Companilactobacillus allii: one gene and its partner. The protein of the gene in region 1 interacts with the protein of each later gene in a pairwise test. Links are inferred from orthologs where the notes say so. Each region holds a gene or a part of one and is shown in the gene's direction. Other genes may lie near its edges.

Region 1 (3,338 bases):
AATTTGATAAGAAACAAGATCCCATTGATTTTGTTCTGTGGAAAAAAGCTAAACCTGGTGAAATAAACTGGGATTCACCTTGGGGAAAAGGACGCCCGGGATGGCATATTGAATGTTCAGTTATGTCCACTAAATATCTTGGTGATACTTTTGATATTCACGGTGGCGGACAAGACCTAGAGTTCCCACATCATGAGAATGAAATAGCCCAAAGTGAAGCTAAAACTGGTAAGAAATTTGTTAATTATTGGATGCATAATGGTTTTGTAACCGTTGAAAATAATGAAAAAATGAGTAAATCATTGGGAAACTTCGTTACTGTTCATGATATGGTTAAGAATATCGATCCCCAAGTATTGAGATTCTTTTTGTCATCAACACATTATCGTAGACCCTTAGAGTATTCAGAGTCTAATTTACAAAAGGCTACTGATAATTATGAGAAGATCAAAACAGCATACAATAATTTGAACTTCCGAATTAAAGACGCTACGGCAATTGAGGATGACACTAAGAAACAGGTCGATAAGATTGTAGACAAGTTCAAAGTAGCCATGGATGATGACTTCAATGTGCAAAATGGTATTACTGAGATATTTGGTTTGGTAACTTTGGCAAACAATTATAGTTCACAAGATAATATCGATGCTGATAATGCCCAATATATCTTGGATACTTTGGCCAATTTGTCAGGAATTCTTGGGATTGAATTTAAAGAAAAGAATGACTTATCAGATGAGATTCAAGCAATGGTTGAAAAACGTGATCAAGCACGTTTAGATAAAGACTTTGCAACTAGTGATGATCTTCGTGATAAGCTAAAAGAAATGGGAGTAATTTTAGAAGATACTCCACAAGGAACACGGTGGCATATAGATGGTTAAGATTGATCAGTTAAATGGAGTAACTTTGGCATATTTAGGTGATGCAGTTTATGAAGTGTTCATTCGTGAACATTTGTTAGATCTCGATATTACTAAAGTTAATCAATTACAAAAAAAAGCGACACATTATGTTTCAGCTAAAGCTCAAGCAGCGTTAATTACTTTGATGATTGATGAAAATATGCTGTCTGAAAAGGAACTTAGAGTTTATAAAAATGGACGCAATGCTAAGAAATATACTAAGGCTAAGAATACTAGTGTTATAACGTATCATATGTCTACAGGATTTGAGGCATTATTTGGGTATTTGGATGTAAGCAATCAAAAAGATCGTGTTAAAGAACTTGCACAATGGTGCATTGGAAAAGTAGAAGCGGGGGAAACAGATGCAGAAGAATTTAAGTGAAAACAGTGAAGAAAGTGAACTAGTTTTCGGTCATCACACAGTTGTTGAATTATTAAAATCACCAACTGCTGGTCAACGAGTTAATAAAGTCCTTGTACAAAAGGGATTGAAGAGTTCACACATTGGTGAAGTTATTGAGTTGGCCAAACGTAGTAAACTGATCGTTCAAGAAGTTCCTAAGAACAAACTGGATGATATTAGTAACGGTGGTAATCATCAAGGGATGGCAGCCTATATTTCCCCTTATCAATATGCAGAATTAGATGATATTTTTAAGGCCGCAAAGGCAAAGAATGAAGATCCATTCATTTTGATATTAGATAAAATTGAAGATCCACATAACTTAGGATCGATATTAAGAACAGCAGATGCAGTTGGCGTGCACGGAATTATTGTGCCAAAGCACAGATCGACCGGATTGACATCTGTTGTTGCTAAGACATCTACAGGTGCAGTTGAGCACGTCCCAGTTGTTCGTGTTACTAATTTAGTTAATACAATTAATGATTTGAAAAAACAAAACATCTGGATATTTGGTACAGCCATGGAAGGTAATAACTATCGTACATGGAACGCTAAAGGTGCTGTGGCATTAGTTATAGGTAATGAAGGTAAAGGAGTGTCTCCTTTAGTTCAAAAGCAAGTAGACCAAACTTTAAGCATACCAATGGTTGGACATGTTCAAAGTTTAAATGCTAGTGTTGCAACAGGTGTATTGTTGTATCAAGCATTTGCTTCAAGACATTCATAATAATAAAAAAAGATTTCACTAATATAGTGGAATCTTTTTTTGTAATATGGTTTTCATTCCCCAACGGATTAAAGTTTTAACGAACTTTTTGTAAACAAATGTTCTCTTAAAAAGGCATAAAATCCGTGTTAATTTTAAATATGTAATACAGTTACAAAATAATTTAGGGGATAATTTATGAACACTTTTGAAGTAGAACTAATTGAGTTAGTAAAGGAGAAAAACAATGAAGCATTAGAATCACTAGTTCAACGTTATAAACCGATGATTGACAATATGTATTTTCAATATAAAATTGGCCTTTATGATCGAAATGATTGGTATCAAGAAGCACTTTTAGTATGTTACTCAACCTGTCAAATTTTTGATGGTGCGAGTGGTTCGAAGTTTGGAAGCTTTTTTAAATTAAAATTTAAAAATCATATTATTGATATTGTCAGAAGAGAGAACACATTTAAACGACAAGCTAACCAATTTGCGTGTTCATATGAATTGTTAATTGAGAGCAATGATCCAGCAGAATTTATTCAAAATTATGTTCATTTGCTAAATACTTCTAGCTATCTTGAGGAAGCTATTTCTGAACTAAGTGCACTGGAGCTTGTGGCCTTGCAATTTTTACTTGGGGAAGTAAAATTGCAAATTGCATGTGAAATTGGAAGCTGTAATTCAAACCAGTTAAATCGTGCAGCAAGTCGTTGTAGGATGAAAATGATGCAATATTTATAATTTGTCATGTGTTTGTCATGGACATTTATGTATTAAAAATCTATACTAGTAAAGATATAAACTGCATAGAATGTGGAGAGAATCATGGGATTAAGAAAAGTAGCATTAGCTTGTAGCGTTTGTGGATCAAGAAATTACACGATTTCTGAGAATCCTAATAGAACCGAACGTCTAGAAGTTAAGAAATTTTGTAAACATTGTGGTAAACATACCTTACATAAAGAAACACGTTAATTTGGAGGACTAAATGAAATTATTTAAATTTTTCGGTAGCGTTAAAAAAGAAATGAAAGTAGTTGTTTGGCCTACTGCTAAGGAAAACAGACGTGATACATGGACTGTTGTAGCAACATCATTGATGTACGCTATCTTCTTTGCAGCTGTTGACTGGGCATTGGTTGCCTTATTGCAACAATTCATTATGGGAAGCAAATAACATTGTAACTAATTCAATAATTTGATATGATTGAATTAATGAGAGAAAACTTCGGCTTTGTTCGAAGTTTTTTTATTTTGATTTTTTTGGAGGAAATTATGGCTGAAGCTGGCGATAAACAATGGTATGTTC
Region 2 (3,155 bases), 1.4 Mb from region 1 along the record:
AAACCATGGCTATTTGAAGTCGTGGGCAAATCAAGGTGTATTGCTATTGAATTCTGTTTTGACGGTTAGAAGAGGCCAAGCATATTCTCATAAAGGTAAGGGATGGGAAGAGTTGACCGATTATGCAATTAAGGCATTGTCGAAACGTGGTAAGGTCGTATTTATTTTGTGGGGAGGAGCTGCTAAGGGGAAAATCCCTCTGATAGATCAAACTAAAAATACAATAATATCATCGCCGCACCCCAGTCCATTGTCCGCATATCGTGGTTTTTTTGGATCAAAACCATTTTCTCGCACAAATAAAGCGCTTTTATCTTATAATGAAAGGGTAATCAATTGGCAATTACCTGAAGTTGTCGATGAAATGGAGGAGAAATAATGGATTTATTTGATAGTCTTAAGAACAAAATTGATGGTAAGAATCTAACGATAGTACTACCAGAAGGTAATGAACCAAGAATTCTTGGTGCTGCGATTCGTCTTCAAAAAGAGAATATTCTTAAACCAATTCTACTAGGAAATAAAGATGATATTTCTAAAGTTGCTAGTGATAATTCATGGAATATTGATGGTCTTCAAATTATTGATCCAGAAACTTATTCAGAATTTGATGAAATGGTAGATTCATTCGTTGAACGTCGTAAAGGAAAAAATACTAAAGAACAAGCTTTGACTATGTTAAAAAATAACAATTATTTTGGTACTATGCTTGTTTATATGGATAAAGCTGACGGTATGGTTTCTGGTGCAGTACATTCAACTGGTGACACTGTTCGTCCAGCACTTCAAATTGTTAAAACAGCTCCAGGTAATAAGAGTGTAAGTGGTTCATTTATTTTGCAAAAGGGTGACCAACGTTATATGTTTGCTGATTGTGCTATTAATATTGATCCCGATGCAAATGGATTGGCTGAAATAGCGGTACAAACAGCTAAAAGTGCAAAACTCTTTGATATTGATCCAAAAGTTGCTATGCTTAGTTTCTCTACAAAGGGTAGTGCTAAAGGAGAAATGGTCGATAAGGTAGTTGAGGCCACTAAATTAGCTAAAGAGCTTGATCCAAGTCTTCCAGTGGATGGAGAATTACAATTTGACGCTGCATTTGTACCTAGTGTCGGTGCTCAAAAGGCTCCAGATTCTAAGGTTGCTGGTAATGCCAATGTATTTGTATTTCCAGATCTTCAATCAGGTAATATTGGCTATAAGATCGCTCAAAGATTTGGTGGATTCGAAGCTATTGGACCTATTTTACAAGGTTTGAATAAGCCTATTTCTGATCTTTCACGTGGATGTAATGAAGAGGATGTTTATAAGACATCGATTTTAACTGCAGCACTATCACTATAATATTTAACGTAATTTATTAATGAGGAATAATATGACTGAATATCAAGTACAGACACATTCTTATGAAGAGACTGAAGCTTTGGGGAAAAGATTCTCTAAGGCTTTGGTAGCTGGGGATGTTATTTTGATGAATGGAGATCTTGGCGTTGGTAAAACAACTTTTACCAGAGGTCTAGCTCAAGGATTAGGAATTAAGAAGAATGTTAAAAGTCCAACTTTCACTCTAATTCGTGAATACCAAGATGGCAGAATACCGCTTTATCACATGGATGCCTATCGTTTAGAGAGCAGTCCTGATGAGGATTTGGGATTTGATGAGTATTTTAATGGTAAAGGAATAACCATTGTCGAATGGCCACAGTTTATTAAGGATGAAATCCCAGATGATCATATATCAATTAATATAAAGCGATTGCAAAATGATGATGATCGCCAAATTGTGTTGAAACTACACGGTAATTATCAACAAAGAGACTTTGGAGAATTTCTAACAGGGGTCAATAAATGAGTGAACAACTGATTTTGCGAGAAGCGATTCCAGATGATGCAGAAAAATTGTTAGAATTTTTGAAACTTGCAAGTAAGCAAAGTGACTTTATTAAACATGATTCACTAGATGAAGTAACAATTGACCAAGAAAAAAATTCCTTGGATATAATTTATAATTCTGATGATAATGAACTTGTAGTTGCGATATTTGATGATGAAATAATCGGATTTTGTCGATTGGAGAACTCTGACAAAGAGATTGCTGAGTTAGGTGTTGTTGTTGATAAAGATTTCTGGGGAAATGGTATTGGCTCATATTTAATAGAAGATGCCCTGAACTGGGCAAAGGAATCAAGTCTTAAAAAAGTGTTTTTAGAAGTATATAAAAATAACCCTGTAGCGATCCATATTTATCATAAATATGGATTCACAACAGAGTCAGAGAAGCATGAAACTTTGATTATGGAAAAGATGGTCTAGCTAGTTAGCTTAACCATCTTTTTTATTTGTTCTGTACCAAAATCTTGTTCAGTTTTTAGTAGTATTTTTGCACAGGCAATACTATCGGCTAATGCATTATGGTGATTTTCTAGATCAATATTCAAGTTAGCAGATACGGTATCCAATTTGTGGTTTGGTAATTGTGGATAAAATTTGCGACTTGTTTTAACAGTATCGATTGTTAAATACTTTGGGGCAAAAATCCCGTAGTTTGTTAAGGTATTCTTCAAAACAGAATTATCAAAACTGGCATTATGTGCAGCTACTAAATGAGAAGTATCAAAGAGTGCTTGAATATGTGGCCAAACTTTGTCAAATGTTGGTGCATCTTGAACATCGTCAGGCCTTATATGATTAATTTGAATATTTCTTGGACTGAAGTATTCTTGTGGATTGATTAGTGTGTAGAAACTGTCGACAATTTGGCTATCTCTAACTAATACCAAGGCTAATGAGCAGGCACTAGTCCGATGTCCATTGGCAGTTTCAAAGTCTATTGAAACAAAATTCATAATTGTTCTCCTTGTGAGTATTAAAGATTGATATTCAATTCAATGGGACAGTGGTCGGATCCGTAGACGTCATTTAAAATATCGGCACTGTCGATTAAGTCTTTACCGTTATCAGAAATAACAAAGTAATCAATTCTCCATCCAGCATTATTGGCACGAGCATTAAAACGATAACTCCACCATGAATATTTAACTTCATCTGGATGCAAATAACGGAATGTATCAATAAATCCACTATTTAATAATTCAGAGAACTTGTTACGCTCCTCATCAGAGAATCCTGGATTCTTATGATTAGTTTTATCA

The links.
Region 2: the proteins of rlmB (region 1) and tsaE interact in binary tests that used the Escherichia coli proteins (3 or more experiments, as listed by UniProt). The link is inferred for Companilactobacillus allii from one-to-one orthologs.

What each region holds. Positions count from the first base shown.
Region 1 is NZ_CP019323.1:71,131-74,468, reverse strand. Bases 157-3,155 are described here. They hold rlmB (23S rRNA (guanosine(2251)-2'-O)-methyltransferase RlmB), read left to right. Parts: upstream 157-1,270; coding sequence 1,271-2,041; downstream 2,042-3,155. Other genes in these bases: secE (preprotein translocase subunit SecE), read left to right, coding at 3,018-3,155; rpmG (50S ribosomal protein L33), read left to right, coding at 2,855-3,004; BTM29_RS00395 (sigma-70 family RNA polymerase sigma factor), read left to right, coding at 2,219-2,770; BTM29_RS00405 (Mini-ribonuclease 3), read left to right, coding at 877-1,290; cysS (cysteine--tRNA ligase), read left to right, coding at 157-884. In the rest of the region: more of cysS, read left to right, coding at 1-156; more of secE, read left to right, coding at 3,156-3,206; transcription termination/antitermination protein NusG, read left to right, coding at 3,305-3,338. UniProt on the Escherichia coli protein: Specifically methylates the ribose of guanosine 2251 in 23S rRNA.
Region 2 is NZ_CP019323.1:1,499,844-1,502,998, forward strand. What follows is about bases 301-3,116. They hold tsaE (tRNA (adenosine(37)-N6)-threonylcarbamoyltransferase complex ATPase subunit type 1 TsaE), read left to right. Parts: upstream 301-1,378; coding sequence 1,379-1,855; downstream 1,856-3,116. Other genes in these bases: BTM29_RS07255 (uracil-DNA glycosylase), read left to right, coding at 301-379; pta (phosphate acetyltransferase), read left to right, coding at 379-1,347; BTM29_RS07270 (GNAT family N-acetyltransferase), read left to right, coding at 1,852-2,316; BTM29_RS07275 (3'-5' exonuclease), read right to left, coding at 2,313-2,849; BTM29_RS07280 (exodeoxyribonuclease III), read right to left, coding at 2,870-3,116. Also shown: more of BTM29_RS07255, read left to right, coding at 1-300; more of BTM29_RS07280, read right to left, coding at 3,117-3,155. UniProt on the Escherichia coli protein: Required for the formation of a threonylcarbamoyl group on adenosine at position 37 (t(6)A37) in tRNAs that read codons beginning with adenine.